One region of the Paenibacillus sp. JZ16 genome, then DNA from elsewhere that is predicted to be linked to it. Evidence: a T-box and tRNA genes for the amino acid it is inferred to sense, from the RefSeq annotation. Region 1 holds a T-box; the other regions hold tRNA genes.
The links. A T-box is a leader RNA that pairs with one kind of tRNA and senses whether it is charged. The one in region 1 lies ahead of leuS (leucine--tRNA ligase), so its partner is inferred to be a tRNA-Leu.
Positions count from the first base shown of each region.

Region 2: it encodes a tRNA-Leu, which carries the amino acid that the T-box ahead of leuS (leucine--tRNA ligase) is inferred to sense. The anticodon was not compared.
Region 3: it encodes a tRNA-Leu, which carries the amino acid that the T-box ahead of leuS (leucine--tRNA ligase) is inferred to sense. The anticodon was not compared.
Region 4: it encodes a tRNA-Leu, which carries the amino acid that the T-box ahead of leuS (leucine--tRNA ligase) is inferred to sense. The anticodon was not compared.

Region 1 is NZ_CP017659.1:6,475,198-6,482,919, forward strand. Features, by position in the region: gene BJP58_RS28905 (CvfB family protein) at 1-161, shown strand, start outside; gene BJP58_RS28910 (class I SAM-dependent DNA methyltransferase) at 204-974, shown strand; gene BJP58_RS28915 (sugar phosphate isomerase/epimerase family protein) at 1,298-2,164, shown strand; gene BJP58_RS28920 (Gfo/Idh/MocA family protein) at 2,190-3,359, shown strand; gene BJP58_RS28925 (Gfo/Idh/MocA family protein) at 3,383-4,456, shown strand; gene BJP58_RS28930 (AraC family transcriptional regulator) at 4,534-5,415, shown strand; T-box leader at 5,456-5,708, shown strand; gene leuS (leucine--tRNA ligase) at 5,798-7,722, shown strand, end outside.
Region 2 is NZ_CP017659.1:3,112,548-3,120,269, reverse strand. Features, by position in the region: gene BJP58_RS14110 (alpha/beta hydrolase) at 1-334, shown strand, start outside; gene BJP58_RS14105 (PAS domain-containing protein) at 473-1,117, opposite strand; gene BJP58_RS14100 (helix-turn-helix domain-containing protein) at 1,295-1,657, shown strand; tRNA gene BJP58_RS14095 (tRNA-Leu) at 1,761-1,843, shown strand; gene BJP58_RS14090 (organic hydroperoxide resistance protein) at 2,028-2,447, shown strand; gene BJP58_RS14085 (zinc ribbon domain-containing protein) at 2,582-2,824, shown strand; gene BJP58_RS14080 (hypothetical protein) at 2,914-3,189, shown strand; gene BJP58_RS14075 (thiol-disulfide oxidoreductase DCC family protein) at 3,275-3,700, shown strand; gene BJP58_RS14070 (FixH family protein) at 3,712-4,188, opposite strand; gene BJP58_RS14065 (PepSY-associated TM helix domain-containing protein) at 4,229-5,641, opposite strand; gene BJP58_RS14060 (thermonuclease family protein) at 5,719-6,588, opposite strand; gene BJP58_RS14055 (P-loop NTPase family protein) at 6,899-7,722, shown strand, end outside.
Region 3 is NZ_CP017659.1:2,370,311-2,378,032, forward strand. Features, by position in the region: gene BJP58_RS10815 (helix-turn-helix domain-containing protein) at 1-597, shown strand; gene BJP58_RS10820 (hypothetical protein) at 766-957, shown strand; gene BJP58_RS10825 (WD40/YVTN/BNR-like repeat-containing protein) at 1,057-1,782, opposite strand; tRNA gene BJP58_RS10830 (tRNA-Leu) at 1,978-2,061, opposite strand; gene BJP58_RS10835 (copper amine oxidase N-terminal domain-containing protein) at 2,198-3,178, opposite strand; gene BJP58_RS10840 (YczF family membrane protein) at 3,425-3,685, shown strand; gene BJP58_RS10845 (GerAB/ArcD/ProY family transporter) at 3,680-4,801, opposite strand; gene BJP58_RS10850 (Ger(x)C family spore germination protein) at 4,816-6,030, opposite strand; gene BJP58_RS10855 (spore germination protein) at 6,052-7,722, opposite strand, start outside.
Region 4 is NZ_CP017659.1:2,273,734-2,281,455, reverse strand. Features, by position in the region: gene BJP58_RS10400 (YkvI family membrane protein) at 1-70, opposite strand, end outside; gene BJP58_RS10395 (xanthine phosphoribosyltransferase) at 320-889, shown strand; gene BJP58_RS10390 (hypothetical protein) at 1,108-1,437, shown strand; gene BJP58_RS10385 (hypothetical protein) at 1,555-1,773, shown strand; gene BJP58_RS10380 (carboxymuconolactone decarboxylase family protein) at 1,843-2,172, shown strand; gene BJP58_RS10375 (YhjD family protein) at 2,255-2,674, opposite strand; tRNA gene BJP58_RS10370 (tRNA-Leu) at 2,856-2,939, shown strand; gene BJP58_RS10365 (divergent polysaccharide deacetylase family protein) at 3,258-4,145, shown strand; gene BJP58_RS10360 (N-acetylmuramoyl-L-alanine amidase) at 4,445-5,248, opposite strand; gene BJP58_RS10355 (YqzE family protein) at 5,400-5,600, shown strand; gene BJP58_RS10350 (hypothetical protein) at 5,813-6,949, opposite strand; gene BJP58_RS10345 (YqhG family protein) at 7,094-7,722, opposite strand, start outside.

The DNA.
Region 1 (7,722 bases):
CGGATGAAACGCCCCCCGACATCATCAAGCAGCGGTTCGGCATTAGCAAATCCGCCTTTAAACGCGCGCTTGGCAAGCTGATGAAGGACGGTTTGGTTACCCAAAAGGACAGCTGGACGTATATGGTCAATAAAGAGGAGAACTCCGGTTCAAACGAATAACCCGGCAAGGTAGGGGAAGCTTCTAAGGAAAGTGGTGTCATCATGTTGTCTTACCGCAAGTTTGCTTACGTATATGATCAACTCATGGAAGACATGCCGTACCCGGACTGGATTCGCTTTGCGAGAATGGCCTGGGATAAGCACGGAATGCCAAAAAGCGTCGTTGAGCTCGGATGCGGGACAGGCAGCATCACCATTCCGCTCGTAAACTCCGGTTTCGAGGTAACGGGAATCGATCTGTCGGCAGATATGCTCTCGGTTGCCAGACGCAAGCTGGAGGGTACACCCCAGGGGCATCGATTGTTCCGGGAAGGCAGCGTCCGCTGGGTCCAACAGGACATGCGTTCGTGGGAGCTGCCCGAGCAGGTGGATTCCGTCATTTCATTTTGTGATTGTGTGAACTACCTGCTGGAGGAAAAGGACATCCGTTCCGCTTTTACAAGGACCTACAACGGCCTCAAGGAAGGCGGCACGTTCCTGTTTGATGTGCATCACCCGAACACGCTCTTACGATATGACGCAGATCAGCCATTTGTGCTGGACGAAAGGGAAGTGTCCTACATTTGGACATGCGACATGGATGAACGCCGGATGGAGATCGAGCATCATCTTTCCATCTTTGCACGGGATGACCAGGATCCCACGGTCTACCGCCGCTTTGAGGAAACGCATGTGCAGCGGGGATATGACCCCGAATGGATGAAGGTCGAGCTGGTTAAGGCCGGATTCCGGGATGTGAAATGTTATGCCGATTTTGAGTGGGTGGAAGCGGGTCAGGATGCATCCCGGCTGTTCTACGTTGCCGTAAAATAAACGAATATCCTTTTACGAGAAGCACTTTCTTTTGTCGGTAGCGACGAGAGAAAGTGCTTTTTTATCGTCGAGCATGGATTCATTATATTCAAAGACACTTCTTTTCTGGTTTATTTGACTGTGGTTAAGGTTCGTTAGAAGGGATATGGGTTTGCTTCGGGGACTGTGCTACGATGAGGAATAGATAAGATGAACAGAAATGAGAGCGCTATCTCAAGGGAGGATTCCAGGCATCCGGTACGCTCTGTATGACCGTATTTGAGTTCAACGATGGTCAAATGATGCATAAACTAATCTATTGGGACGAGAAAGGATGAATGAGCATGAAACTGTCCGTATTCACAGTCGCAACTCCTGACTTACAGCCTGAGGAATTGGCAAAAGCCGCGGCGGATGCCGGTATTGAAGGAATCGAATGGCGCTTTAAGGAGATTCCGGAAGAAGCTGCAGGGGAGAAGCCCTCGTTCTGGCGGCATAACCGCTGCTCCATGGATCCGAACGGCACGCAGGAGGATTGGCTCGAGTTTCAGCAAGCGGCCGACAAGCATGGCAGGCGCAGTCTTGCGGTCGTTCCTTATTTGACATGCGGCGACGTGGAAGCGACGGAGAAGGTCATGCAAGCAGCCAAACTGATCGGAGCTTCATTTATTCGCGCGGGTATCCCGGGATATGACCGGAAGCGCAATTATAATGAGCTGTACGACCAGGCGGTTCGTTATCTCCATGAGGTGCAGGATCTCGCTGCGGCTTACGGGGTCAAAGCCGTGGTGGAAACGCACCATCTTACGATCGCCCCGAGCGCCGGACTGACGCACCGGCTTGTATCCCACTTTAATCCGCAGCATATCGGCGTGCTGTATGATCCGGGCAACATGGTCCATGAAGGTTACGAGAACTACCGGATGGGCTTGGAGCTTCTGGGTCCGTACCTGGCTCATGTCCATGTGAAAAACGGGGGTTATCGCAAAACGGCTGCCGAGGATGGTACCTCTGCGGCGTGGTCCGGGGAATGGGTTCCACTTGACCAGGGGGCCGTGCCATGGAAGCAGGTCATACAGGATCTGCAATCGGTTGGTTACGAAGGTTACTACGGAATCGAAGATTTTAGCGGAACGTTTGAGTCTAGGGAAATGCTTCTTCGTTTTGCCGAGCAGATGAAGCTGTGGTCAGAGCAGAAACAAAACGCGTAGGTCACTTTTGAAGGAGGCTATAGACATGGAACAGGTAAGAGTAGGGGTTATTGGACTGGGGATGGGGTTTTCGCATGCCAGGTCGCTGGCGTCCGGGCGGATCAAGGGAGCGCGGCTTAGCGCTATATGCGATCTGAATCCGGCCAAACAGGAAGAAGCAAGGGCAACGCTGCCCTCGGACGTGAAAATATGGAGTGATACGAAGGCTATGATCTCCTCGGGGGAGATCGATGCCGTGATCATTGCGACGCCTCATTATGCCCATCCTCAAGTGGCGATTGAGTGCCTGAATCATGGACTCCATGTCCTGATCGAGAAGCCGGCAGGCGTTTACACGAAGCAAGTGCGAGAAATGAACCGCGCGGCAGAAGCCAGCGGCAAGGTGTTCTCGATAATGTACAACCAGCGCTGTAATCCGCTCTACAAGAAGCTGAAAGAGCTCATAGGAGAAGGTGAACTCGGGGAGATCCGGCGGATGAACTGGATCATAACGAATTGGTACCGGTCCCAGAGCTATTATGATTCAGGCGGATGGCGGGCTACCTGGGCGGGAGAAGGCGGTGGGGTCCTGATTAACCAGTCCCCGCATCAACTGGACCTCTGGCAGTGGACGACCGGCATGATGCCAAAGAGAATTCGTGCTTTTTGCGCTTTCGGCAAGTACCGGAACATCGAAGTTGAAGACGATGTGACGGCTTATGCGGAATACGAGAATGGGGCTACGGCCGTCTTCATTACGACAACGGGTGAAGCGCCCGGAACCAACCGATATGAAGTGACGGGGGACCGCGGAAAAATCGTCATCGAGGACGGCAAGCTTACCTTCTGGCGCCTCCGAGTGCCGGAGCCGGAATTCAATCGGCAGTATACCGGGGGATTCGGCGAACCGGAATGCTGGAAATGCGAGGTGCCGATCTCGGGGGATAATCCGCAGCATAGCGGCATTATCCAGAACTTTGCGGATGCTATTTTGCATGGAACGCCATTGATTGCCCCCGGTGAAGAGGGAATCCACGGATTGACGCTGTCGAATGCCATGCATCTGTCCACCTGGACCGATAATTGGGTTGATCTCCCTCTTAACGAGGACCTGTATCACGAAATGCTGCAGGAACGGATCACACAATCTTCCGCTCAGAAAACGGTCAAGGAGATCGGGCCGGTGGATATGAGCAAGACGTTTGGAACCTACTAAATCACAATCAGGAGGCACGTGGTATGGACCGCAGTAATGGAATGCTGTATGCGCCGGTGGGCAAGGCCCAGCCGGTATGCAAGCCCGGAGAGTTTGTTTTTGCCGCTATGTCGCTGGAGCATGGACATATATACGGTATGTGTAACGGATTGATCGAGGCAGGGGCGACGCTAAAGTGGGTGTATGACCCAGATCCCGCGAAGGTTGCGGCTTTTTGCAAGGCTTATCCAAGTGTAACCGTTGCCTCGTCCGAGTCACAGGTGCTTCAGGATGCGGAAGTGCGTCTGGTAGCGGCTGCCGCCATTCCTTCGGAACGATGCGAGCTTGGCATGAAGGTCATGTCGCATGGCAAGGATTACTTTACGGATAAGACGCCTTTCACGACGCTGGAGCAGGTGAACGCTGCTCGCGCGAAAGCCGAGGAGACAGGCAAGAAGTACATGGTCTATTACAGTGAACGGCTGCATGTGGAGAGTGCCGTCCATGCCGGGAAGCTGATCCAGGACGGGGCGATCGGGCGAGTGGTGCAAGTGATGGGAACAGGGCCGCACCGTTTAAACGCATCCTCCCGTCCGGACTGGTTTTTCCGTCATCAACAGTACGGGGGGATTCTGTGTGACATCGGCTCCCACCAGATTGAACAATTTTTGTTTTTTGCGGGCTGCCGTGATGCCAAGGTGCTCAGCAGCAAGATAGGGAATTATGCGAATCCGGATTACCCGGAGCTGGAGGATTTCGGAGATGCAACGCTTGTAGGAGACAACGGGGCCACTAATTATTTCCGAGTCGACTGGCTGACACCCGGGGGCCTTGGCACCTGGGGCGACGGAAGAACCTTTATTCTGGGGACGGAAGGATACATCGAGCTTCGCAAATACATCGATATCGCCAGGCATCCGCAGGGTGATCATCTGTACCTGGTTAATGGCGAGGGAGAATTTCATATGGAGCTTCAAGGCAAGGTGGGCTATCCATTCTTCGGGGAGCTTATCCTGGATTGTCTGGAACGCACGGAGCATGCCATGTCCCAGGAGCATGCCTTCAAAGCCGGAGAATTGTGCGTCATCGCCCAAAATGAGGCCGTGCGCATTCCATAAAATCATTTATAATAGAGAAAACCCCGTTACGTTGTGGGTTATATAACTCCAAAATCGCTAAAGGGGCGATTCTCTAGATGACCTCATCTGTCGATATGATGCCAGGTTTTGACCGCATGCAGCTGCAAGCGCCGTTTGATCTGACCTATTACAATGAACAGCCGCTGTCGGGAGGGCAGTTTCACTCGCATGCTTTTTATGAAATTTATTATTTCCATGAAGGACGCTGCACTTATTTGATCGGCGATTCCGTTTTCACCCTGAAACCGGGGGATCTGCTCCTAATGAACGGGCTTACGCTCCATTGTCCGAATGTTGAGCCCGATTCCAGATACGTCAGAAGCATTCTGCATTTCGATCCGGCCTGGATCTGCAAAGGGCTTTCGGAGACGGCCAAATCGATATTGCTGGATCCCTTCGAATCGCTGCGAAATCATCGCATGACACTGACAGGGACCAATCGGGACGAATTCGAAGGCATGTTGGCCGATATACATCGCCTCTCGGCATCCACGGCCGGTTTTCGCCAGGAACGGATGACCTTGCGTATTCAGGAGATGATGTACGTCATCGCGGACTGGTGCCAGGACGCTGTGCAGGATCAGGACTCCATCTCCGAGAAAGAGCGGCATGTCCAGCATGTCGTATCGTTCGTCGAGGAACATTATATGCAGGATCTGACGCTGGAGCAAATTGCCCGCGATATGCATATTACGAAACACTATTTATCCTCCTTATTTAAGGAGGTTACCGGAACGACGGTGTTTAAATATTTGTATCACCGGCGGATTAACCAAGCTAAAATTTTGCTCAGGCTCCATCCGCATCTCAGCATCACGGAGATCAGCCAGGCGGCAGGTTTCAAGCATTTGGCTCATTTCAGCCGGATGTTCAAAGCCATGGTCGGGACGACGCCGGAATATTATCGCAGAAGCGGGGAAGAGCTTTCGTTGACTTGATCGGACTTTTTGGGTATAATAGCCACATTAAAACGGTAATATGAACGCGATGATGAGGATCAATCGTTCCACTTTCGATCATGCAGAGAGCCGGTGTCTGGTGAAAACCGGTTGACGATAGGAATGAACTCGCCTCGGAGCAATGGTGTTAACCCGGCCGCTGTATTTCGGCAGATTCGGCCGCTGAAGCATCGTCGTCTCATCCGCGATAAGGATGCAAAGGGAGTGAAAGGCAAAGCATGCCTTTGGCTAACTAGGGTGGTACCACGGGAATCAAACCTCTCGTCCCTAGCGATCAGCGCTATGGATGATGAGGTTTTTTTGTTTTTTTGGGCAACGGCACAGGCCTTGCCTCTTGACTGTGAAGGAGGAGCAATGGAGTATGACGGACAATCAACCAACCGGCCACGGCTATCAGCCGCAGGCCATCGAACCGAAGTGGCAGCAATACTGGGATGAGAACAAAACCTTTAAAACGGAAGATTCATCATCCAAACCGAAATTTTATGCACTGGATATGTTTCCGTATCCATCAGGAGCAGGCCTGCACGTAGGGCATCCGGAGGGGTACACGGCGACTGACATCGTGTCCCGTTACAAGCGGATGCGCGGATACAACGTGCTTCATCCGATGGGATGGGACGCCTTCGGTCTGCCAGCGGAGCAGTATGCCATGGACACAGGCAAACATCCTCGCGAGTTTACCGTGCAGAATATCGATACGTTCCGCCGCCAGATCAAATCTCTGGGCTTCTCGTATGACTGGGACCGCGAGATCAGCACAACCGATCCGGAATATTATAAATGGACCCAGTGGATCTTTATCCAGCTTTATAAGCGCGGCCTTGCCTATGTGGCTGAAGTGCCGGTGAACTGGTGCGAAGCGCTCGGTACCGTGCTTGCGAACGAAGAGGTCATCGACGGCAAGAGCGAACGCGGGGGCCATCCGGTCGTACGTAAACCGATGCGCCAATGGATTCTGCGCATTACCGAATACGCGGATCGTCTCCTTGAAGATCTGGATGAACTGGACTGGAGCGAAAGCCTGAAGGATATGCAGCGCAACTGGATCGGCAAATCCACAGGCGCTGAGGTTCGTTTTGACATCGAAGGTTACGATGGTCATCTGGAGGTGTTCACGACCCGTCCGGATACGCTGTTCGGGGCAACCTACTGCGTTCTGGCGCCGGAGCATGACCTCGTAGATAAGATTACGTCAGCCGATCAGCGTGAAGCCGTCAAGGCTTATCAAGATCAAGCAGCACGTAAAAGCGACCTGGAGCGGACGGATCTGGCCAAGGATAAAACCGGTGTATTCACGGGTGCATACGCCATTAATCCGGTAAACGGCGCTAAAGTGCCGATCTGGATCGCGGATTATGTGCTTGCCGGCTATGGAACGGGTGCCATTATGGCGGTTCCGGGTCATGACAGCCGTGACTGGGAGTTTGCGAAGCAATTCGGTCTTCCGATTATTGAAGTCGTTCAGGGTGGAAATGTCGAGGAGGAAGCATACAGCGGCAGTGGCGCGCATGTGAATTCCGGCTTCCTGAACGGGTTGGACAATGAAGAGGCTATCCAGGCGATGAATGAATGGCTGGAGCAAGAGGGCAAGGGCAAGAAGAAGGTAACTTACCGTCTGCGCGACTGGCTGTTCAGCCGTCAACGCTACTGGGGTGAGCCGATTCCGATTCTGCATCTGGAAGACGGAACGATGAAGACCGTGCCTGAGGATCAGCTTCCATTGCTGCTGCCGGATGTGGATCAGATTAAACCATCCGGTACCGGCGAATCACCGCTGGCTAACGTTACGGAGTGGGTGGAAACGGTAGATCCCGAAACCGGCATGAAAGCCCGCCGCGAGACGAATACGATGCCGCAATGGGCAGGCAGCTGCTGGTATTACCTGCGTTATATCGATCCACGCAATAATGATGAATTGTGCTCCAAGGAGAAGCAGAAGGAATGGCTGCCGGTTGACCTGTACATCGGTGGTGTGGAGCATGCGGTGCTTCATTTGCTGTATGCTCGCTTCTGGCACAAAGTATTGTATGACCTGGGCGTTGTCGATACGAAGGAGCCTTTCCAGAAGCTGGTCAATCAGGGTATGATCCTGGGCAACAATAATGAAAAAATGAGTAAATCCCGCGGCAATGTCATCAATCCGGATGATATTGTTAACGAATACGGAGCCGACACGCTGCGTGTGTACGAGATGTTCATGGGGCCGCTGGAAGCAACCAAGCCATGGAACACCAACGGCGTTGAAGGAACGTTTCGTTTCCTCTCCCGCGTATGGCGCCTGTT
Region 2 (7,722 bases), 3.4 Mb from region 1:
TTTTTTCACCTTGTATACATTATTCACCAGACCGGAGACCTTTTCGCGGTATATTGCGGCTTGTCCCTCGGTGTGGTGGAAGAACTACGCGCTGTACAAACGGTGGGAAGAGGGGAAGCTCCGTTTACAACAGAGCGGACAGCGTAAAGAGCTGCGTCTGTATGTTGGAGCTGAGGAGAAGCCGTCCATGGTTCAAGACGCCAGGGAACTCTATGCATTCCTCAAAGGGCATGATGAGGTGGTGGAGACTACGTTCCATGAAATTGAGGGAGAAGGCCACGTCTCGGTGCTGCCTGCTCTGATAAGCCCTCTGCTTCGTTTTGTGAACGCGTAATAATAATGCCTTAATAATGCCTTAAGCATGAATAAGCATGAATAAGCATGAATAAGCAGAATAAGCAGCCTCATATCCAGGGATAAAGCCGGATCATGAAGCTGCTTATTCCGCGTTGCTGTATACATAGGCAAAGAGTTAATCAAGTATTTCCGGATCATCAAGGATGGAAGAGTACTTTGGGTATAATCTGCGAATGCAATCCGGACAGATATCGTGGGTAAATTCAATGGGGAGGCGGCTCTCCAAATAGCTCTCCACAGGCTCCCACTCTTCCGCGTGGTGAACGTATTTGCATACGGCGCAGATGGGAATATGCCCGGGAAGGGGAAAGCTGTGAGCCAGCGCTTGTTCCAGCAGCAGCTCCTTGCGTTTGAACTTCGTAATATCCGTAAATGATATCATAGCTCCGTGAATACGGCTGTCCTTGTTGATAAGCAGCGGCAGTACCTCACATAAAACCCAATTCTCTTGGCCGTTCCATTGTACGGCATATTCAAAGGAATAATCAGATTGCTTCCCCAACATAACATCTCTTACGGAGGGCAAATCCAACTCACGGAAAAAGTGACCAAATGAAGCCAGACTCAGGGACTTGGAAGCGAGATTAAAAAAAGATGCCCCCTGCCATCCAAACTCAGGGGAAACACCATATCTTCCGGCCATGGTAATGAGTGGATCGTTAATTTTGTCTATGATGCCATCCGGCGTAATGATCATCAATCCTTTGTTCAAGGAATGAACCGCATTATTCCAGGATGTGATCATGGTATCGTAGGGCAAATGACTCGCTCCTCATACTGAATAGACTCATGAGTAAAAGATACAACGATCCATGAGTACTATGGTATAATTTAGGCAATATATATTTGATTATACACGTAAATAAGTGGTTTTGCAAGAGAAAAATACGTACATAAGTAATTTTCTTTCAAAGAGAACTAGGAAGGCGGTTGTTTGATGCAGTCTATTTACCAACGAATCGAACATCTCATAGAAAGCCGAGGTATGACCAAGAAGGCGTTTTGTGAAACCCTCGGGATCAGCACAGGAAATTTTGGTGATTGGAAGAGGGGGAAAACAACGCCGAGTACAAATAAATTGATTGAGATTGCTGCATTCTTTTCCGTAAGCTTGGATTGGTTGATTATTGGCAAGGGCAACCCTACCCGCGTCAATGAAGCGCGTGGGGAGTACGAAGTGGACCCGGAATCATCCGATCTTCCCATCATGTCCGGATTGGCAGAGAATGAGAAGGAGTTTATCCGGGAATACATCGAGTTTTCGGCATACCGGAAGGAAAAACGAAACGATAAGACCTAGCTGCTCATGCGTCTAACCGACCCCCCCATAATTTGGATCTTTACTTTTGTGTGACGGAACAGTATAATAGGGAATGTTCGCTACAGAACATCCCTTATAACATGCGGTAGTGGTGGAATGGCAGACACGCTATCTTGAGGGGGTAGTGGGTGTATACCCGTGGAGGTTCGAGTCCTCTCTACCGCATACTTTATGAAGAAGCTGTTTATCAAGAGGAATTCTTCCTTTGATAAACGGCTTTTTTGTTTGCTTAGCAAGCTGGGACATGCGGTTTCTTATGCGAGTTTGCCCAATTATCGTTTCAATTTGTGCTGCAAGTTTAAAGAGTACATGTAGAGACCATAATAGGGCATGAAGGAGATGAACGAGCATGAAACCATTATACACAGCAGATGTAAAAGTCATTGGAGGGCGTGAAGGCTCTGTTGAATCTACCGATGGGGTTCTTAATCACAAGTTAAACATGCCGAAGGAGCTTGGAGGACCGGGCGGTGACGGAACCAATCCGGAGCAGCTGTTTGCGGCCGGCTATGGCGCCTGTTACGAAAGCGCCCTGGCTCATATCGCCCGTAAAGAGGGCGTCGAGCTCAAGGACGTCGTGATCCATTCTCAGGTCATGATCGGAAAGGACGATGGCGCTGACGGTTTTAAGCTTGCGGTGAAGCTGAAGATCGAAATGCCGGGAATCGAACGAAGCCAGGCGGAGGACCTCGCGAAGAAGGCGCATGCGTTCTGCCCTTATTCCAAGGCTACCCGAGGCAACATTGACGTGGAGTTAAGCGTAAGCTAACCATAAAGGAATTCGGATGGTCCTCTGAAATGGAGGGCCATCCTTTTTTGTCGGCTTACGATGCGGAATATGAAACTTTTTACATGATACTCCGTATTTCAGTTAAAGCTATGAATTGGAAAGGGGCGCTTAAGATGAGTATTGAACAAATGATAGAGGAACGGTTTGTATGCAGCAAATGCGGAGGGAATCACTGCCAGACGAAAGAGGTCTCGATGTCAGGGGCCGGGCTGAGCAAGATGTTTGATATTCAGCACAATCATTTCCTATTTGTTTCCTGTACGAACTGCGGATATGTGGAAGTGTTCAACCCGGATATATTAGAAGGTAAAAAGAGGGGGCAGCTTGGCTCGATCCTGGATGTGTTCTTCGGTTGACATCACCCCTAAAATTCTTTAATATGACTAAGTACCAGAAAGTACAAACCAGTCATAGGGAATTTAAATAAAATAAACGGGTGATGAACATGCCATACAGACCGCAGATTGCAAATGTGACCACAGCTGGAAGCAATGAAAAAGAAGGGCTTTACGAATTCATTATCCACACGGCTGACGGAACGGATATTCGCGTATTCTATAACCGCTTCCCGGAATGGAAACTGACTGCGCTTAGCCGACTTGGGAAAGTACCTTGCCCGGTTTGTCGTAAGGATTTCATATGCAAATGCATGGAGAAATTCTCGAACGAATTCGACCAGCAGATGAAAGACGGCGAGTGGCTGAACAAAGCTGCTGAGTAATAAACCAATAAGCGTACTTGATCAAGCGTAGGAGAGGGCTCCTGCGTTTTTTCTTGTTTTAGGCCTGAAGGGAGCCAGGAAATATATGAAGGATCGTGCAACCGATAATCATGAGGACTATGCGATTGTGCTGATTGATGGTGTGTGCCATTTGTGCCAGGGTCTGACGCAGTTCATTATCAAGAGAGATCCTGCTGGTGCCTTTCGCTTCGCTTCGCTGCAATCCGAGATTGGGCAGGAGCTGTTGAGGCAGGGAGGGCTTCGTGGAGATACTACGGAAACGATGGTGCTGATTGAACAGGGGAGGTATTACACAAGGTCGACGGGAGCTCTGCGGATTGCACGGCGTCTTCGCTTTCCTTGGCCGCTGTCGTATATTTTGATCCTGATTCCCCCTTTTTTACGGAATCTGGTGTACCGCTGGGTGGCAAAGAACCGCTATCGGTGGTTCGGACAATCGACGGAATGCATGGTTCCGACGCCGGAGATTCGGCGCCGGTTTTTGTCCTAATCCAGCTTGCTTTAATGATGATGATCTGCCGTACCCTCTTGAAATGTCGGGGTCCCCGCTTGCAGGTAGGCAAGCTCGGCCTCGGACAGTTTGCCGACGGCGAACGGTTTCTGGGGGATGATGATGGAACCGTTGTTGCCGCTGTGCAGCTTGATGAAATATAGCCCCTCTTTATCGAAGGTTCTGGTTACCGTATACACGCCATCACCGACCTCTACCGCATCCGTCATGGGATCCCGCAGGGAGCCGTCATGGCTCCACAGTTCGTAGTGGACAAAATCCGCACCAGGTACTCTTTGGCCATCCTGGGTGAGAATGATCTCAATGGTCTCCGGTTGATGAACGGATAACGTCTCCGGTATGTTTACCTCGGCGATCAGCGGGATTTCTTTTTCATACCGGTTGACTGCTTCGGGACTGGCCGAACAAGCGCTCAGCAGCAGGAACGATAGCAATGCGCATAATATAAAACGGCTTTTCATGATCATGAAACCGCCACCCCTTATTGTAGTTAGAGTAAAGACCGAATCAGGCATTCAGAAATGTCTTGATCGCCGGTACCCTCCGAACGATGACATAATCGATGATCCACACGATGATGAGCGACAAGCCCACAAGCGGGAACAGGATCCCCAAAGCGATGAGCAGCAGAAGGAATACCCTCATGTTCTTGGCTTTAACCTCGGGTGCTTTTGGTGCCCCCAGTCCATGCTCCGGTTTTCGCTTCCACCACAAGTACAGACCGCTCACCGCAATGAAAATGATGCCTATGCATATAAGCAAACTGAAGATTTGGTTAACGATACCGAACTGTGTTCCTTTATGCAGTGTAATGCCCAGGGCAACGGCTTTGCCAACGACTCCATAATGATCATAGCGATAATCCGCCAACACCGCGCCGCTGTACTGGTCGATATGCATGGTAGCCTCGTCTTGGGCTTTCGGCGGATAGGCCGACAACGTGTACACCCCGTCCGCTTGCTGCGGAATGCTGATGGTGTAGCTTGGATGGATCCCCTCGCTTCGGGCTACGTACATGACATCTTCGATTGGAAGCGGCGTAAAGTCGGAGATGGTGGAGTTAGGTACCTCCAGATTTTCGGCCGCCCAAGGGACCTCTGCGACTTCCTTCGTCTGAACCACATGGGAGGATGGCGCACTGCCTGACCAGATGGAAGGCGGATAGCCGGCACCGGTATTGGTTGCCACCGTTTGAAAATTGCTGCCCCACAGGCCTGACCAGGGCAAGCCGGTCATGATGAGAAACAGCATGCCTGCCGCGATCCAGAAGGCGGGAACGGCGTGCAGGTCCCTGCGGAGAATCTGCTTGCCCTTGCCCAGACGCGGATACAGGATGCCCGCGAGGCTTCCTTTGTTTTTGCTTTTGTTTTTATTTTTTGGAAACCACAAATACACGCCGGTAAGGATGAGCACGATCGCCCAGCAGGCGGCAAGCTCCACGATCCGGTCCCCCACGGTCCCGACCATCAGCTCGCCGTGGAACTCCTCGATTTTGTCCATGATGCGGTCTTTGTCTTTCAGCTCGCCAATCTTTTCTCCCGTATAAGGGTCCATGAAGACGGTCATGGATTCGCCTTCTGAGGTCAAACTGATCTCCGTAGAGCGGGAATCCGACTCGCCGGGGCGGTATTTCGTGATCGTAGCGTCAGGGTAGAGCGCTTTAACTTGTCCGACCAGCTTGCTGGGCGTTACCCGTTCAACCTGAGGGGTTACCGTGTAGTAGTCCCGATATAGCGCTTGTTCAATCTGAGGCTTAAATAAGTAAACGGAGCCGGTGATCGCCAGGATGATCAGAAAGGGCGCAAAAATGATGCCGGCATAGAAATGCCATCTCCACACGGTTTTGTACCATGCGGCAGGGTTTGGATTAGATGATTGACTTTCATTTGGTTTGGCTGCTGGAGGTTTCTTGTTCCCCATGGCTGGTGGCTCCTTTTCAATTAAGGCTAAAATTTATATAAGATGAACTTGAGGGTTCATTTCATATAACAGATGGTTTACTTCGGGGCCCGGAAACCGGCCTGGACGGCTTCTGCCTCGCTGCAGAACCACTGCTCCTGCTTCGTGCGCTCATAGTATGGGGATTCGGGAGTATGGTAGATTTTCTCGCCCTTCGAGTTGATGTTGCCCTTGATGTCGCAGCCTTGCTTGGACTCTTGGCTGTTCTCTTTCGGAGCTTGGATTGCCGCTGTGTTATTACGGCTGCCGTTGTTCTTGTTGTTTGTGTTGTCCTGCTCCTCCGGATGGAAGCCGTCTTCCTGGGCATAGTTCTCTACGCTCCATATCCCGAGCGCCTGGTCCCGGCTGATCCGCTGCAAATCATCAAATTTGTCCACATAGCGGGTGTTGGGCGGATAGATATAGGCCACGCGGGCGAGTCCTTCTTCAAGCAGCGATTCCTGGACCATTTTTCCGTCGGCATATACATACGCAAGCAGCCTGGAGTATTTATCGCGGTTCGGACCGATATCAAATTCCAATTCAAGAAGGTCGGCTTGTTCCACCAGTTCCTTCGTAAAAGCCTTGGCCTCGGGCCCGAATGGCTGTACGCCCAGCTTCGGATGACTCGTCTCGGGGGTATCGATCAGGAGCATCCGGACATTCTCCTTCTTCCCTTCGAACATCACGCTGATGGTGTCACCGTCAACGGCTTTGACCAGTTCAACGGCTACCCGCGGAAGATTCAGATCATCGGTTGGATAGGTCGTTTGTTTGGAATTCGTTGTACTGGTGTTGTTTGTCTTGGCTTCGGATTTAACGCTTGTTGCGGTTCCTTCGTTTGATGTCGCCGGGGACATCAGCGGCTGGCTGCAGCCTGATAATAGCAGCAAGGCGGTTAGCATAGCGGTTAACATTCGTTTGTTCACTTGTTGTCACGCTCCTGGCTTGGAAGTTTGGTTCAGATGGTTTAGGAGTTTATGTAATGTTGGTTCTATATAAGTAGTTCTTATATAGAGAACATTCGTTCTAAGCCTATATAGTAGGACATATATCCTTGTTTTGACAATAGTGATTAAGGGCTATCTGTATATCAAAATAATATCTTGCCGTTCTGCTGCAACTGTGATATTCTAATGTCAAATTATAACAGACAACGGAAGCACCGTTCATGGACCGCATATTGCGGCCTTGGACGGTGCTTTTTTGGCGTTGTTACAGAAGAGAGGGATTGGATTTATGATACCGGCCCGACTTGTGCTGGCAGTGCAGGATTCCCGGTATGTTGAACCGCTGCTGAGTTATTTGCATGGAAGTTCTTACGGATCGGCTCTTCAGGTGACCGCATTTACCCGCATCGATTCATTTCTACATTATATGGAAGTGGGAGAAGTACCCAATCTGGTCGTGGGGGATACGGAAATGCTGGAGAGCTGGCTTAGCCGGGGGGAGACTTCGGTTCCGTGGCTGCTTCTAAGTGAAGGTCATTCATCTTCTTCTCTCGTAGAGGGCGGCAGCAGTACATTCAAGTATCAACCGCTGCCTCAGCTGATGGAAGTCATCATCACCCACTGTAAGCGAAGCGGTGGAGCGCTGGAGAAATTGAATGTCGGAACAACCTCGGTGATTGGCATTGTATCTCCCTTGAGCGGGAGCGGGAAGTCAACGATAGCCATGAACATGGCGAAGCAGCTGGGCGTGCTGGGATTAAAGGTGTTCTATCTCAATTTGGAGACGGTGAACAGCAGTGCATTATTTCCTTCCGGTTCGGTGGGTATGGAGGGGAGCTTTTCAAGATTGTTGTACGACATTAAGGCCTCACAAGAAACGGCTTCGGGGACCGATTTGTCAGTAACCCCTTATATCATCAGACATCATGGCCTGAAGTGCGATTCCTTTGAGCCCAGCTTCAACGTGAAGGAAATCACGGAGATGACCATGGAGGACACGGCTTTGCTGCTGGCTTCCCTCGTATCGTGCAATCAATATGATGTCATTGTCGTGGATACCGAGGGATACATGGAAGAACGAATGCAGGCGGTTCTTGAACAGGCCGGAGTGCT
Region 3 (7,722 bases), 3.3 Mb from region 1:
ATGCCTACACAACTGCAGCAAGAAAAACACTCCATTGAGGCGTGGTCCCTGATCAATCGTAAATATTTGGGGAAAGGTGTGCGAGTCAAGCGCTTTCGCCGGCCGACCCGCTGCCAAATTCGCAACCGCGTCCTACTAGCCGTACTTATGGCCAACGATATCAAATTATCGCAATTGGCCGAGGAACTGGGAGTATCCTCTCGTAGTGTCAGCGCCTGGGTATATGAGGGACGCGTTCCCGGAAAAAACAACCTGGAGAGGGCCTGCGACTATTTGGGTTATCCCCGTCACATTCTCTTCAGGGAGGAACTGCTGGACAAGTCACCTTTAATCTGCCAGCCGGCACCTTCCCGCTTCATGAAACGCACCCTGACACGCTCACCCGTTAGCAATCGGATTCTGACAGGCCTGTGCATGGTTCATGACTTGTCGGTAAGCGATGTTAGCCGCTGGATCGGCGTACATCCTGGCACATTCCGCAAATGGCTGCACCAGGGCACCGTACCATCCGCAGCGTTCCAGGAAAAAGCGGAACAGTTCTTCCGGATCCCTAAATCTGTTCTATTTGCAGATTGCGCACTAAAGCAAAATTCATAATTAAAACTGCTGTTATAACGTAACCATACTTATGATTCCAACCAATGCTCAGCTTGCCGGGTCGATCCGGCTAAGCCGGGCTTGTTTTCTGTTATGGCATATTTCCAGACGATCAGGGAATACAAGTAACATTCCGTTCGCATCATCCAACAATTGAGGTGAGTGAGTATGAGGTTACGTCATAAGCAGATTGGCGCTGCACTGGGATTGCTCACCGGAACGACCATGGGAAGCGGTATTGGATTCCTGCTTGGTTGGCACTCCTTTAATCTGATCGTCCTGGTGGCCCTCTTCGGCTTATTCGGAGTTGCCGCTGGTCTATGGCTGGGCTCACGAATGATATTCAAAGAGCTGCCTTAATGAACGATATGATGTTTATCGTTCTGCCTCTTTCTTGCTGAGATTGGAGGCATAACCACAAAAAGAAGACCGGAGAGCTCCGGTCTTCTTTGTTATGAATCAGTTATGGGGTTTCGTGTTAACAACATACAACGATCCTGAAACAGCCTCTTCGTTCTTGGGAGCTCTGGCAGCTTCATCGGTGATAGCTCCCGTGGCAGGACTGCTGGCGGTCGTATCCGGTATATCCAGGTTGCTCCAGGTTTGGCCCCCGTCCTCGGTTTTGGCTTGCCCGCTGAATCCTGTTTCAGGTGAGATGAAATGAAGAAATCCGGCATTCGGCGTGCTTCCAATCCGAATCCACGTCTCACCGCCATCCGTTGTGCGGTACAGATCGTTATTCTCCATCACAGTCCAGGCCTGCTTGCCATTCAGTGCAAAGATTTGGCGTACGGTGCCTTTTGGCTGAGCCTGAACCTCCCATTCCGTGCCACCGTTATCACTAAAAGCAATCCAGCCTTCTCCACCAATCCAGCCCGAGTTATGATTAATGTGCCGGACCGCCGTCACATCTGCTAAATCCACATCGGGTTCAGCGGCCTGATTATCTGGAGTTACGTCCGTATCATTCTGTTCTGCGACCGCACCGCTTCCTGCGGCGTCGCTCCCTCCACCTAAATGATCTTCTGATCCGGAAGAGAGCTCTGTCTTCTGAGTATCCTCCTTCGAAGCTTCCACCGAGCGCTCAGCCACATACCCCTCATCCGATGGTTGACATCCAACAGACAAACTCACAGCTACGAGCATCAACAAAATAAAGCCCAGCCCTTTTCGAGGTTTTCTCACAGGATCACACCCCTTGTATTCAAAATAACCCGCCAGTGTCTTCTGCTAACAGGCCAAATATTATAAATCCACTCCATTCACCCTAAAGCTGAACGGTTCCTCCAGTTTAGTATAACGCGATTTCCACATGAAGAGGAACGAAAAAAGCTGTTCTTCAAGTTAAATTTCACTTGAAAAACAGCTTTGCTTCATAGATGCGGTCGAGAGGACTCGAACCTCCACGGGGGTTAGCCCACACGGACCTGAACCGTGCGCGTCTGCCAATTCCGCCACGACCGCATGTTATGTAAGTCGTGATCGAGTTGATCACCGTAATTAAGAGTATATAATGCACAAAGTTAAAAAGCAAGCATTTTTTTAAAAAAATTGTCGAAACCATCAGACTTCATATGGTTTCGACAGAACAGGTCTATTCTCAGATCGTCCATTGATCATGTATCACGCCAGATAACACCCAATCCTCCCCATATTGTTCAAATACAAGCCGGAGGCTTTCCCAATCCATCCCCGCATAATCAGGATGAACTCCTTCGTAATAATACTCGACGATGACAGCTGCCTTATACTGGCTGCTTGCATTATTCAGCGTATTTCCTTCGCTCTTGGATTGGTTGTAACCGATCCATGGCGCAGCGGCAAAATCAAGGGTATAGACGAATTTATGATAATAGCTCTCAAAATTCATGGAGATCGGTTCTCCGCTGCCATCATACTCGCCCCAGCGGTATAAGGTGTCGTGGTTAAATCCATTCCCCAGCTGCTGCTTGCTAAGTGTGACATCCTTCTGCCGATCAACATGCGCATAAGGGGAGAAGGTAATCCCGTTTGGATGAGCCAGCTCGGAAAGCTTCTCAAAATCCTTGTTTTTCAAAAGTGTTATCGCCTGATTACTCTTCTTGGACAGGGCAGCTTCTGCCTCCTTCGGTGTGAGCAGCGGATAGATCAACGCTTCTTTAACCTGGTTATTCCAGACAACCTTGCCTCCAAGACCCTCTGCCGAGAAGCGGAGCGGGATATAAACACGTCCCTCCTTGAGCAGAGGCGGGGCATCCAGAGTTACAGCTTTGCTGTCCTTAACGGCGTGATTCTGCCCCACGGTGTAGCTTGTCGTATGTTTACCATTACTCACAATGGCCGTCTGCTTGGCTTGATCCCAGCGAACTTCGGCTCCCATCGCTCTTGAAATGCCGCGGAAAGGCACCATCACCCTGCCGTTATGAATAAAGGGAGGTGATTCCAGCAGAAGCCGACCTCCATTCACTCGAACTTCGATAGGTCTGCCTGAGGATGTGTCCGCAGCCCAAACATCTCCTCCATATGACATGTAACCGGTTATCCCTATCACTGCCGTCATGATACCGGCCAGCAGCCTTCTCACGCCTTGACGTTTCTTCATCACAAGCTCTCCCTCCCCAAGCTAAAGTTCACTATCCATTTCCATTATAAAAGATCTATAACCCTTAGGCCCATCCATAAACGGCATATTCTTCTGTTCCTGTCGGTTCATATACGCCCCTTTTCATCGCTTGGTTCAATTGGATACAACTCTCCTTTGTATGTTTATTCAATAAACCCTTCATACTAATACAACGCTGTCATGGATTGGCAAGTCATAAACCATAGGAAATGCGAGGTAGTAACGATGTATATCAAAAAATATGCGATCACCCTGCTATTAGGTACTCTCTGCCTGTCTTATACCGTGCTTACAGATTGTCTGTTCGGGTTCCCATGGTACAACTTTATGATCAATTGGCAGTTTACTTTATTCTCCATCGTAGAGAAGCTGACGGTTACGGTGCTGCTATGCCTCCTGATCCTTCCTGATTGTTACCGAGCATTCAAAAATAAAAAGCCCCGTGATTCAAGCCAAAGTCCTGGAAACGCGGGACATGGTTCATGATCCGGAGCTAGAGTCGGACTTGGTCTTTCCCTTGGAGCTTGCTCTGCGAATCAAACCGATCACGACAAGCACCAAGGGTACAGCGATTGAAAATATAGGGAGAACCATATATAGATGCTGGCTTCCTTTCATGAGATGCTCACTATACGAACGTGCGAGAATCATCGAGTTTCCAAGCATGATTAAAGCGAAAGGATAGATCAATTTTTGATAGGGAATGTTGAACAGCTCGGATGCAGAGATCAATGCGGCATAATAATACAGACTTATTTTAAAAAACACACCAATAATCAGAACCATCACGATCAAAATTTCCGTCCGCTCAATGAACTCCGAAATATTGGCTTTTCCGACCATCGTCAGCAAAGGAAAAACCGAACGCTCCACAATGTTCTCGCCAAGGACGGAAATGGTAACGGCAGAGGTTAGCGCCAGCATCGTTCCGCTGAATAAAATAGCCCAATACCCCGCCTTGATCCCGCTCTTCCGCCGGCTCAGATGTGGAAGGAGAACTGTAGCAACAATCAGCTCCCCAAATGGGAAGTGCATATTTTTTTTCACTACGGATTGAATGATGGGTTGTACGCCGTTACCCAGAACAGGAAGCAAGCGATGGACTTCCACGATTGCGGAAAATACGATAACCAGGGCGCTGAATACGCTGATCAGCAGAACAATCGCCAAGAAAATCAAAGCGGTGCGTCCAAGCACCTCCATTCCTTGGTGCAGCACAAAAGCGACGGTCATCACCATGATCAAATTGACAACGAGGAGCGGGGTCTCCTTAAGGGCTGCCGATGCCATTACCAACAGCCCTCCATCTACGATATCTCTGGAGCCTGTATACAGGTAAAACACGCAGTATGATACTCCCACCAATCCCCCTAAATATTTCCCAAGCAATATTCGATAATAAACCGTCGGCAGATGATCAGGAAACATGGTGTACAAATAAACATTCAGCGAATACATCATCGTTCCGATCACCATGCCAATCAGCAGCCCAATCCAGGAATCCTTACCGGCCTGCAGTCCCATGTTCACGACAAGCGTCGTTCCGAACTGAAATAAAACCAGCAGCGAGAAGAACTGCAGCGGACTGATTTTCACCTTCACCTTTAAGCTCCCCTTTACTGGTTGTTCATGTTGTATTTAAAGGAGCGATCTCTCATCTGAGAGTTACGCACAACGGATTTCACATGATATTCCACTTCCAACTGCGGAAAGATCACATCCCATCGACCCTTCATTTTGTGCCAGGCTTCTGGTCTGGCGCGTTCTACCGTTTGACCGAATCCGAGGATATCACTATTCGCTTTCTGACACTTCTTCACGGCTGATTTCAGAATACGGCTCACCTCTTTGTTAGCAGCTGCTTCAAGCGTTCTCATCGAATTCGGATTCCGCAGATCGATGTCGCTTATCACTTCCCGGATCGAGAAATTAGGCTCGACGAATATGTGGATAACGGGTTGAAGCGGTCCTTTAAATTTCACTTCCAGCCGGGTCTTCGATCGCATGACATCCAATGCAATTTCGCCTTGTCCATGTTCAAGACTTATATTTAATGGCGTTGTATGCATTTTATCCTTGATCCACACGGTTCCCTTGCTCTCTTCCCTGGTCATCCAATCTTTAAGTTTGTCTCCTTTAAAAATAGCCAGATTGGAAATAACACCCAGGCCTGCACTCTTCGAACTTTCGAGATTGGATTTCTTTACGGCTTGCTGCTCATCTCCTTCGATCATGACGCCGTTAATGACAGGCCCGCCGCCGGGAACGAGCAGATCCCGAATGACATCGTCTACCTCAACACGGAAGTTCTCGCTTAACTGTCTTGAGGTTAACTCAATCTTCTGTACAAGCGCAAAAGCCGTAATCTTTCCGATAGGCGTCAGTACGGCAACCACGTCTTCTGCCTTTTGTCCTTCCGCGGCAACCAAAATTTCGGTTGTCAATCGAATATCGGAATCACGATCCAAATAATCGAATAGATCGATAATTCCGTTCCTGGCCACTTCGTCGGATATGACGATCAAACCCGTGTGGGCTAGCGACAGGATACGCGGCAATTTGCGGGACGTATTACGCATCGCTTCAACGATCGTTTTTCCGGATGACTTGTATATGGATGTAGGTGTCGCTCCCCTGCCTGTTTTGCCGGATATTTCATCCGCGATGATGGTCTGGAAGGAAATCATATATTGCTGCTCTTCTTCCTTCCAGTCAATGCCGATACCGGCGACAATGGCCCGCTTATTCAATTCAGTCGCATCCCAGCAGCCCGTTATCGTGCTCAGGCAGCAGCACAGGAGAATGCTAACCAACCATCTGAGTCTGAACATTTTCCGGCTACACCCCTAACGTTAATTACGATTGGACTCAACGGCCGGAACAGCCGTTTTCTGGTCCCCCGTATCACTGTTATCCCTTCCGGCACTCCGATTGTATAAACCGGATGATAGATTCCCGGCTTCCTGTGATGCGGCTTCCCCCGATGTACCTCGATTACTGCCCGAATGAGATGCGGACAAGGCTTCCGCTTGGAGCGATTTGAAAGGCATTCGGATGACAGCGTCTTTTTGATTCCGCAATCGAAAAGGACTGATCGGCGATAAATAGGGAACTCCGAACGAACGGAGACTATTCATATGGGCAACAAGGATGATTAATCCCAGCGTCAACCCGTAAAATCCGAACAAGCCGGCCAGTACCATAAAAGCGAACCGAATCAAGCGTCCGGCGATGGATAGGTTATAGGCCGGTATGGCAAAACTTGCAATACCGGTTAAAGCCACGACAATGACCATCGCTGGCGTAATCAGACCAGCTTCAACGACTGCCTGCCCCAGGATCAAAGCACCTACAACCGAGACGGTCTGTCCGATGGCTCTGGGCATCCTCACCCCGGCCTCACGCAGAATTTCAAATACGATTTCCATCAGCATCGCTTCGACAAAGGCGGGAAACGGCACCCCTTCCCGTTGAGCAACCAAACTGATCAGCAATAAGGTCGGCACCATTTCGTAATGAAAGGTGGTGAGGGCTATATAAACCGATGGGCCCAGGATCAGAATAATAAAACTGAGATAGCGGACAATCCGCATCACAATTGCAATATCAAATCGCTGTGCATAATCTTCGGGGGATTGGAAAAAGTGAACAAATACCGTTGGAAGGACCAGGACGAAGGGGGTACCATCAACCAGGACGATGATCCTGCCTTCCAGCAATTTACTGGCGGCATCGTCAGGACGCTCCGTATTATAGATCGTGGGAAAAGGGGTTACCGTTTTATCCTGAATAAATTCTTCGATATAAGCCGATTCCAGTATCCCTTCAATCTCGATATCATTCAGCCGTTCTTTAATCTCCTTTACAATCCCGGGATCTGCTTTTCCCTTCACATACATAAGAGCCACGTGGGTATGGGTTACGGATCCGATTTTCATGGTCTCCAGCCAGAGATCGGGGGATTTCAGCCTCCGCCGGATAAGGGATATGTTGGTAGCGATGGACTCCACGAAGCTATCCTTGGGTCCGCGAACTACAAGCTGGGAGGTCGGCTCGGTAACAGATCTCCATTCTCCGCCCTGCGTACCCGCTACGATGGCTTTCTCGGCACCTTCCAGCAGGATGGCCGTATCCCCTGACAGAATGGCCAACATCATGTCGTTCCATTCGGTCATTATTTTGGATTCGCCCATCGACAGCCCATCCTTCATGATGTTGTCCAGGTAGGCATCGGGCCCTTCACCCTTATATAAATCAGGGGTTAAACGCAGGAGAGAATCCATTACGAAATTGTTGACCATCTCAGGATCGCTGAGTCCGTTCAAATATACAATGGCACAGTTCTCCTCTGGCTCACCGCCCAGCTTCAAGCGGCGGGTAACAATATCCGGGCTGTCTCCGGACTCGGTCCGAATACGATCGAGCAGCTCTTCTATATGACCAGAAATCACGGATGACCCTGACTTCGAAGATACCACCTGCTCCTCTGATTTCTTTGCGGGAATCGAGCGGCGGTTTCGAGA
Region 4 (7,722 bases), 3.2 Mb from region 1:
CAAAGCCAGCGCCAACGATGGTTCCGATATATGTAAACGCGATCTGTAAAACACGAACAGAATTACGCAAGCCCCGCATCCCCCTTGAAAGTTAATACGTTCTGCTTAGTACAAGGTATGCTTGGCTCAGCTGGGACATGACTCCTACCTGTCCAGGTCCTTACCGGAGGCATGTACATGATGATGGCCAGGCAAGGAGATCAATGTTAGGAATTCTGACGGGAACCGTACAGTTAAATGACGGAGTCACCGTTTGTACTTGCCGTACAGGGAGGAATATGTTACTTTTACGACAAAGGAATCGTGGGAGGTCTTTTGGATGGATTGGTTGAAAGAGCGGATCATCAAAGAAGGTGTCGTGTTGTCGGATCAAGTGCTGAAGCTGGATGCCCTGCTGACGCATCAAGTAGACCCGGCATTAATTATGGATATGGGCCGGGAATTTGCGGCTAGATTTAAAGAGAGCGGCGTGACCAAGGTCGTTACGCTGGAATCCTCCGGCATTTCTGTTGCATTTGCCGCGGCGCTTGAATTGGGAGTTCCGATGGTATTCGCCCGGCGCAAAAAAACGCTGCTCGCCGATCCAGACGCCTTGTGTGAGCGGGTTCCGTCTTTCACCAAGGGCATTGTCACGGACATTATGGTATCGCGCCAGTTTATCGGCGAAGAGGATAAACTGCTCTTCATTGATGACATTATCGCGAACGGTGACGCTGCAAGAGGCCTGATCAAGATTATTGAACGGGCAGGGGCAGAATTAATCGGGCTTGGCGTTGTGATTGAAAAGAGCTTCCAGGCTGGAGCGAGAACGCTGCGCGAACAGAATGTTCATGTGGAATCGCTGGTCACCATATCGTCGCTTGAGGACGGCAAGATTACGTTCAGCTAGGTTTAGGAATATACCAACCGCTTCATGGCATGTCAGGAGTAGAGCCGAAAGGCAGGACTTCCGTCATGAACGTTTGTACCCTAGCCTTTGCCGTGCGTAATAGTGTAAATTCGTAGTCAATTTTAAGTGGATTTCAGCCTAAAATCACAACAAAATCTTTTCGCCTCCATGATTTTCGCTTATAATAAAGAGGTAGGCAAGAGAGAGGAGGCAGCACCATGGGGAAACAACCTGTAACCGAGCCGTTTTTGATTGAGAAGCTGAATGAAGCAAAGGTACATTTTGAACGTGCTTTGGATTGTAAACATACGGAGTTTGATGATCTATATCCCTATATGATTGAACATCCTCAGTTTTTCTGGTACAAACGCTATGTTGCCTGGTCAGAACTGCTGACGATTGCCGGATTGTGTGAGGAGGTTTCCTTCGAATGGAAGGAACAGTTTACGCCTCAGCAGGTAGAATATATCGAGAAGCGTGTCATGTCTTCAACCGTTCTGGATTTTTGGTACGAGAAGAATGACAGTATCGAGCCGGCACAGCGTTAATGGGTATATAGAACATCTCTTAGTCGGGATGTTTGTCGATATCGCAACGCATTCAAAAGACCTAAATGATCTCATTTAGGTCTTTTTTTGCACAAAGTTTATGAAGGGGGTATGGTGATGATTAGCGATGAAAGACTCGATGAGCTTCGGCTCTCCGGCGAATTGGTCCGGGTTGTCCGGGACGGCTTGGAGACCAATGATATTATAGGCTTTGTTGTAGCCTGGGACCCGGAGCAGGTCATTATACGCCGCAGAAACCGGCGGGTCGTTAAACTGGATCGCCGTTACAGCTACCAGCTTAAAAAGGAACCAAGAGTAAGCCCGATCGAAGAGTAGGCATAGATCTCGAACTCGTCGGACAACTTAACCTCGCATCAAATTTTTGTGGAAGAGGTGCTTTAGGTTATGGAAATGTCCAATGACAAGGTCTCGGCTTACAAGAATGAAATTCTGAATTTGAAGCAGAGCATGCCGGAAATGGCAGAAGCGTATCATCAGTTCACCGGCGTTTGCTTTCAGGATGGCGAACTGGATGAGCGAACAAAGCAGCTGATCGCGCTCGGAATCGGACTGTTTGCCAATAATGAGCTGTGTACCTTCTATCATATGGAAGAAGCCCGTGCGAAGGGAGCCTCGGATGCTCAGATTATGGAGGCTGTAGCCGTGGCGTCTGCCGCCAGTGCGGGACATGCCCTCTCGCAGGGATTGACCCGCGTGCAGCATAATCTTCATTGATTCACGTGTCAGCGATAACCGTCTCAACCGGAACATTCATGTTCAGTGGGGAGACGGTTATTCTCTGTTTAAGGGCAGCGATTTAGCGGGCGTAAACAGCGGCAGGAGGATGGGCTTGCTCAGAGGACTCGGTCTCGGGCGAAACCAGCCCAAGGTAGGCTCGCATGCGGTCCATCATCTCCTCACGGAAGGATGGCCATAGAATGTTCATCGAACCAATGTAACCCCGACAAGCATATCGTGCCTGGATTCCTTCCTGGTTTTGTCCAATATCATACACCTTGATCGCCCGCTTGGTGAATTCCTGTTTCACCTCACGAAGAAGCACAGCAGCACGCTTGGCGCCATTCCCCACAACCTCTACATACAATTGAGGGCTCTTGAAGACACCGCTCTCTTGAATGATTCGGCAATCCCTTTCAAACACCTTATGAATGAACATCAGCAGCAGGTAACTCTTGATCAATGCACGTTCTTCCGTCGTAACAGCCGGTATGGCCATCAACATCACCGCCTTTATATAGAAAATGGTTATTGAATGAGAACCTATGTTCTTATTTTAACCGAAAAACAGGTTTTTAATCAAGTTCAAAAAAAGTGTTGACTCAATTCGTGCAGCGTGATATTATATATCTTGTCGCCGCTGATAAGGACTTGTCTCCTAATAGCGATGAACATGATATGCGGTCGTGGCGGAATTGGCAGACGCGCACGGTTCAGGTCCGTGTGGGCTAACCCCCGTGGAGGTTCGAGTCCTCTCGACCGCATCCTTATAAAAAAGCTCGTAAACTTGCTTTTTAGCAGTTTACGAGCTTTTTTTGTGTTGAGATTTTAGATGGCGGGATGAAAGACTTTAACCAAAATAATGCGATGCCGTTGACAGCCAACCCGACAAGTTCAAAATTACCGCGGAGCTGCGGAGAAAGCAGCTGTGAGTAAGAAAGCCGACGATCCAACGGTGGCGGCAAGTTTCTGTGCCTGGGCTGTGCTGTGCTAATACAATCACTCTTACATATTTACATACCTTTTCTCAAACAATACGGTTAGGTGTGATTAGCATGAACATGAATGGAAGGGGAGTAACCATGCGGAAGGCATTCAAAAAATTGGTTATCTTGCTATGTACGATATGGATGATCGTGTACGGAGCACAGATCGGATATGGCGCAGGGGTGGCCTCTACCCCTACTGCTGATCCTCCCAATCAGGAAACGGAAGAAATGCACGAAAAATCCGGACGCGGCAGGCCTGATCAGGAAGCGAAAGTTAATAAGCTGGCCGTCATCATTGATGATTTTGGCAATGATCAGAAAGGGACTCAGGAAATGCTGAGTCTTCCTGTTAAGATCACGGTGGCAGTAATGCCTTTCTTGCCGACAAGCGTGAAGGATGCCGAAGCTGCGCATCGGCAAGGGCATGACGTCATCATCCATATGCCCATGGAGCCGAAGCAAGGACGATCTTCCTGGCTCGGACCGGGTGCCATTCTAAGTTCACTAACCGATGAGGAGATTCGTGAACGGATGGAGGAGGCAATCGATTCGGTTCCTTATGCCGTCGGGATTAATAATCATATGGGCTCCAAGGTTACCGGGGATGAGCGGGTCATGTCCATTGTGCTTGATGTATGCAGGGAGAGAGGGTTGTTCTTCATCGACAGCAAGACAAACTACCATAGCGTGATTGGCAAACTGGCAGCGGAGAAGGGGATGCCGTCCATCGCCAACGATATATTCCTGGATGATGTTCATACCGTTCAGCACGTGAGCAAACAGCTCCTGACCGCGGTACAGCATGCGGAAGAGAGAACATCCTGCATTGCAATTGGCCATGTCGGCAAATATGGAACCCGAACGGCAGAAGCGCTGAAAGGAACCATTCCGAAACTGCAAGCCAAGGTGGAGTTTGTGGGTATCAGCGATCTGGTTAGGGAACGATCAAGCTGGCGGCCGAATCCGCTGCCTGCGAATTAGGTTGGTTAGCAGAACCTAATCCGCTGTCAGCGTATTAGTGTCAGCAGCAGAACCGGAGTCGGTTTCGGCATGCCGTGAAGCAACCGGCGTTAAAAAGATTATCCGACAAAGGTCCGCCCCTATCTTGAAGAGCCAAAAAAAATAATAGCCTTCCAGACAAGGATCCGGTGATTCCAATCCCTGTATGGAAGGCTGTACATATGTGGAGGCTGCATTTATTCATCGGCTGCGGAGATCGATGCTAGGCGTCTTAATAGATATGGCTGAGAACCCTATATAAGCAAAAAAAAAGCCCCAAATTACAGGGCCGTTAAATAACTGATAATCCCGTCGGCAATGGCTTCAGCGATCTGCATTTGACCGTTGCGGCCGGTTAATAATTTCCGGTCCTCCATATTGCTGAGAAAGCCGGTTTCGACGATGACGGCGGGTACTTGGGTTTGATTCAGCAGATAGTATGGTTTACCTACCATGATGTGATTGCTGCTGCGGTAAACCAGATTCAGCTGCTCCTGGATGGTGTCCGCAAGCAGGGTGCTGCGTCCCTCGGATTGATGCAGCACGATGCCTCCGCGCTTGGACGAGTTCTTCCCCCAATTCACATGAATGCTGACCACCAGCTTGGTCGGGATCTCGCTGCTGAGCTGCTTGCGCTGCGACAGATCGCGGCGATGCCTCGAGGAGCTTCGATGCCAGCGATTGTCATCGCTAAGCGCGTAATCGGCATCGCGGTTCAGGACGGCATGATAGCCTTCCTTGCGAAGCAGCATGAACAGTCTCCGTGAAATGGCCAGGTTAATATCTTTTTCGAGAATTTCACCATACGACGTTCCTCCGTCGATTCCGCCATGACCCACATCGATCAGAATGACATCATGGGCAAAAGGGTGCAGCTGCCTTAGTTCGGACTGGTCGATTTCCTGACCTGAAGAGTGGGTGGATTCGGGCGTTTCGGTCAGAAGCCGGGTTGTCGATATTGGACTTTTATGAACGGCATGCGCTGGACGCGTCATGGCTTGCTCCTTCACTGGATATGCTTCCATAACAGAACCCGGGAGTGCCAGTGTCAAGAGAAGCATCCATACAACGGCTGTCTTAATCATGATGGTTTCCTTCTTTCACGTAAAAATTTCGGCTTTTTTAGAATGTGCATATGGCGGAAAAATCATGCTGTTCAAGTGCGAGCGTCTAGAAATGATTGAAATGGAGCAAACTGATACTGGGATGTGGATAAACCAAAAGGAGTTGATTCGTATGGCTAGCGGCGACGAATTGATCAAGTACATTACCGAGCGCGTGGTTCATTTTATAGATACGCCTAAGGACGTTCGGCGTCAGGCGAAGGTGAAGGAATCCTGGACCACAAGGTGGTTCGGCATGATTCCGTTCTCCATGTCGCTATGGAAAGAGGATGTAACCACCAAGCGCAAAAAAAAGGGACGAAGTAACAGCTGATGCATGTTCAATCATGAAATCGCTTTTTGCAGATTGTGTGAACTGCCTCCTGTGCGCACGATGTCAGGGTCGAAGTGAACATGGCTACTTGACGGCTATAGTCCCTTGTGCGTGCTGAGTGCACACTTATAAACCGTTTTGAAATAAAGGACGCTGCCCGTTAAAGGGCAGCGTCCTTTTGTCAGTCATGGTATTGGCTGGAAAAACCCGTATTATTCCGGCAGGGCATAAAATTGCCCTTGTCCGACTAAACGGGATGCCGGAAGGAAACGGAGGGTGTCTGTGTTCCGCAAGGGAACCGAAACATAAAGCGCAGCCGGGTTCTCCTGATTCTCCGAGGACCATCGATGCCAGCCCGTTAAGTTAAAGGGCGCGCCGTAGGCGGCATTGCCTTTTGCGGACTTAAATATCAGGGTGGAGTGCTCCTTAAGTAAATTCCGCAGATCGGCGCTGCTTCGGGCTGTGAGATTTCCAGTGGTCAGCCACAGCAGGTTATCGTAAGGATCCACGAAGTCGTCGGTTGCGATGGAGGGCGTTCCGGCAAACCAATGATTGGATTTGGAAGAAGTCACGAGTCCTTTGGCTGTTGCAGGCAGCGATACGGATACCAGCTTCGTTGTTGAATGCGTCTGCTGGGGCTCATCCGGTAGGGCTTCACTATTTAGTGCATTAAAATAAACCGGCTTCTTGCCGGGCAGCTGGACCTGCCAGACGGGGGACACGTCATACAGCTTGCGAACGGTGCTGCCTTGAGGCAATGACCCTCCAGCCTTCACAAGGCCTTCCGCAGCGAGCCGCTCTTTCAGCGGCGCTTGGCTGTAGGGAAGGGTCGAGCCGATCCCGTATTCACTCAGGATATATCCGCCGTCTTCGCCTGCACTGATAATCATGTATCCTTGCGGCAGTCCTTCATCGGATATCGTGACTAACCAGCCGTGCGTGCCCGGACCGAGCGGTGTGAACTCGAGCGTTGCTTCGTCCCATGTCGTAAATGGCGCATGGGCCGATAATTGAGCGACAGTCTCCTCGGCAAAGTCCATCAAATTCCCAGGAATTTGAGCTACAGCTTTGTTCTGACTACCCCCTGAAACGCCTGATGTGTGATGATCCGCAGTAAACGGAGTGCCAGTCAGACTAAGGCTGTTCGCATAATTGGAAACATCGGCCTGGCTTGCTTCAGCCAAGCTTGCCTGCGGCTGGACCGTGCTGAACCAGAGGATAGTCGTTACAATGATGGAAACAGACAACATTCGATATCGGCTGTTCTGCTTGTTATCGGCTGATTGGGGCTTAAAGTTCTTGCAATCCTTGACATCATGGTTATGAAGTTCCATGTTCCAACGCTTCAAATCATTAACCGCCTTTCCTTGGCCCTACGCGCCGTGGATGTGTTGGAATCATCATATCGGACAAGCTTTGCAAAGGCTGTTGCAAGCTGTCGCGGTAGGAGAAGGGAGAATGGTTCTTTTTTTGCCTGCTTTTGTAGAGGAGCGTCATGATGACGCACCCACAGGCGAACACAGATGAAATAGACCGCAGGTTATGACGGACAAGCTCACTTTCGGCTCGTACTGCCACTGCATTTCGGACCGGCGGTTCTTATATTGCTCCTCGATAAGCGCTTTTTTCTCTTCATCCTGCTCCTTGAGCAGGTCCTCGTAATAGCTGTCGATCACCAGCAGTTCTTCTTCAAGACGTTCTCTTGCTTTGGTGGCCCAGTCGTAGTCCAGCTTGCTTATCTTGTCGATAAGATGGTTTTCTAGCGCATCTACGGCCTGTTCGAGCGTAAGAGCCGCCGGTCGGACGTGAACGCTCTCGGGCAAGCGGGGCGTCAGTTCGCGTCCATTCAGGATCGCCGGGAAGTCTTGGGCAATCGCACGACTAGAAAGTGAGATTCCGAGAAAAAACAATTCCTCCCGCTTCAGATCACAGCTGAACTCCACCTTGAAGCAGACGCCCAGCCACTGCTCATACGGCGTGGAACGGGCTGTCGGACGCGGCTCGGTATCGCGCTGCTGGAACAGATAGACGCATTTGCCTTCCTCCCGGGAAGCATTCCAGATTTGGGCCAGCCGGCTGCTGCCGTAGCCAATGTTCTCCCGCTGAATGCGTCCGGGACCAA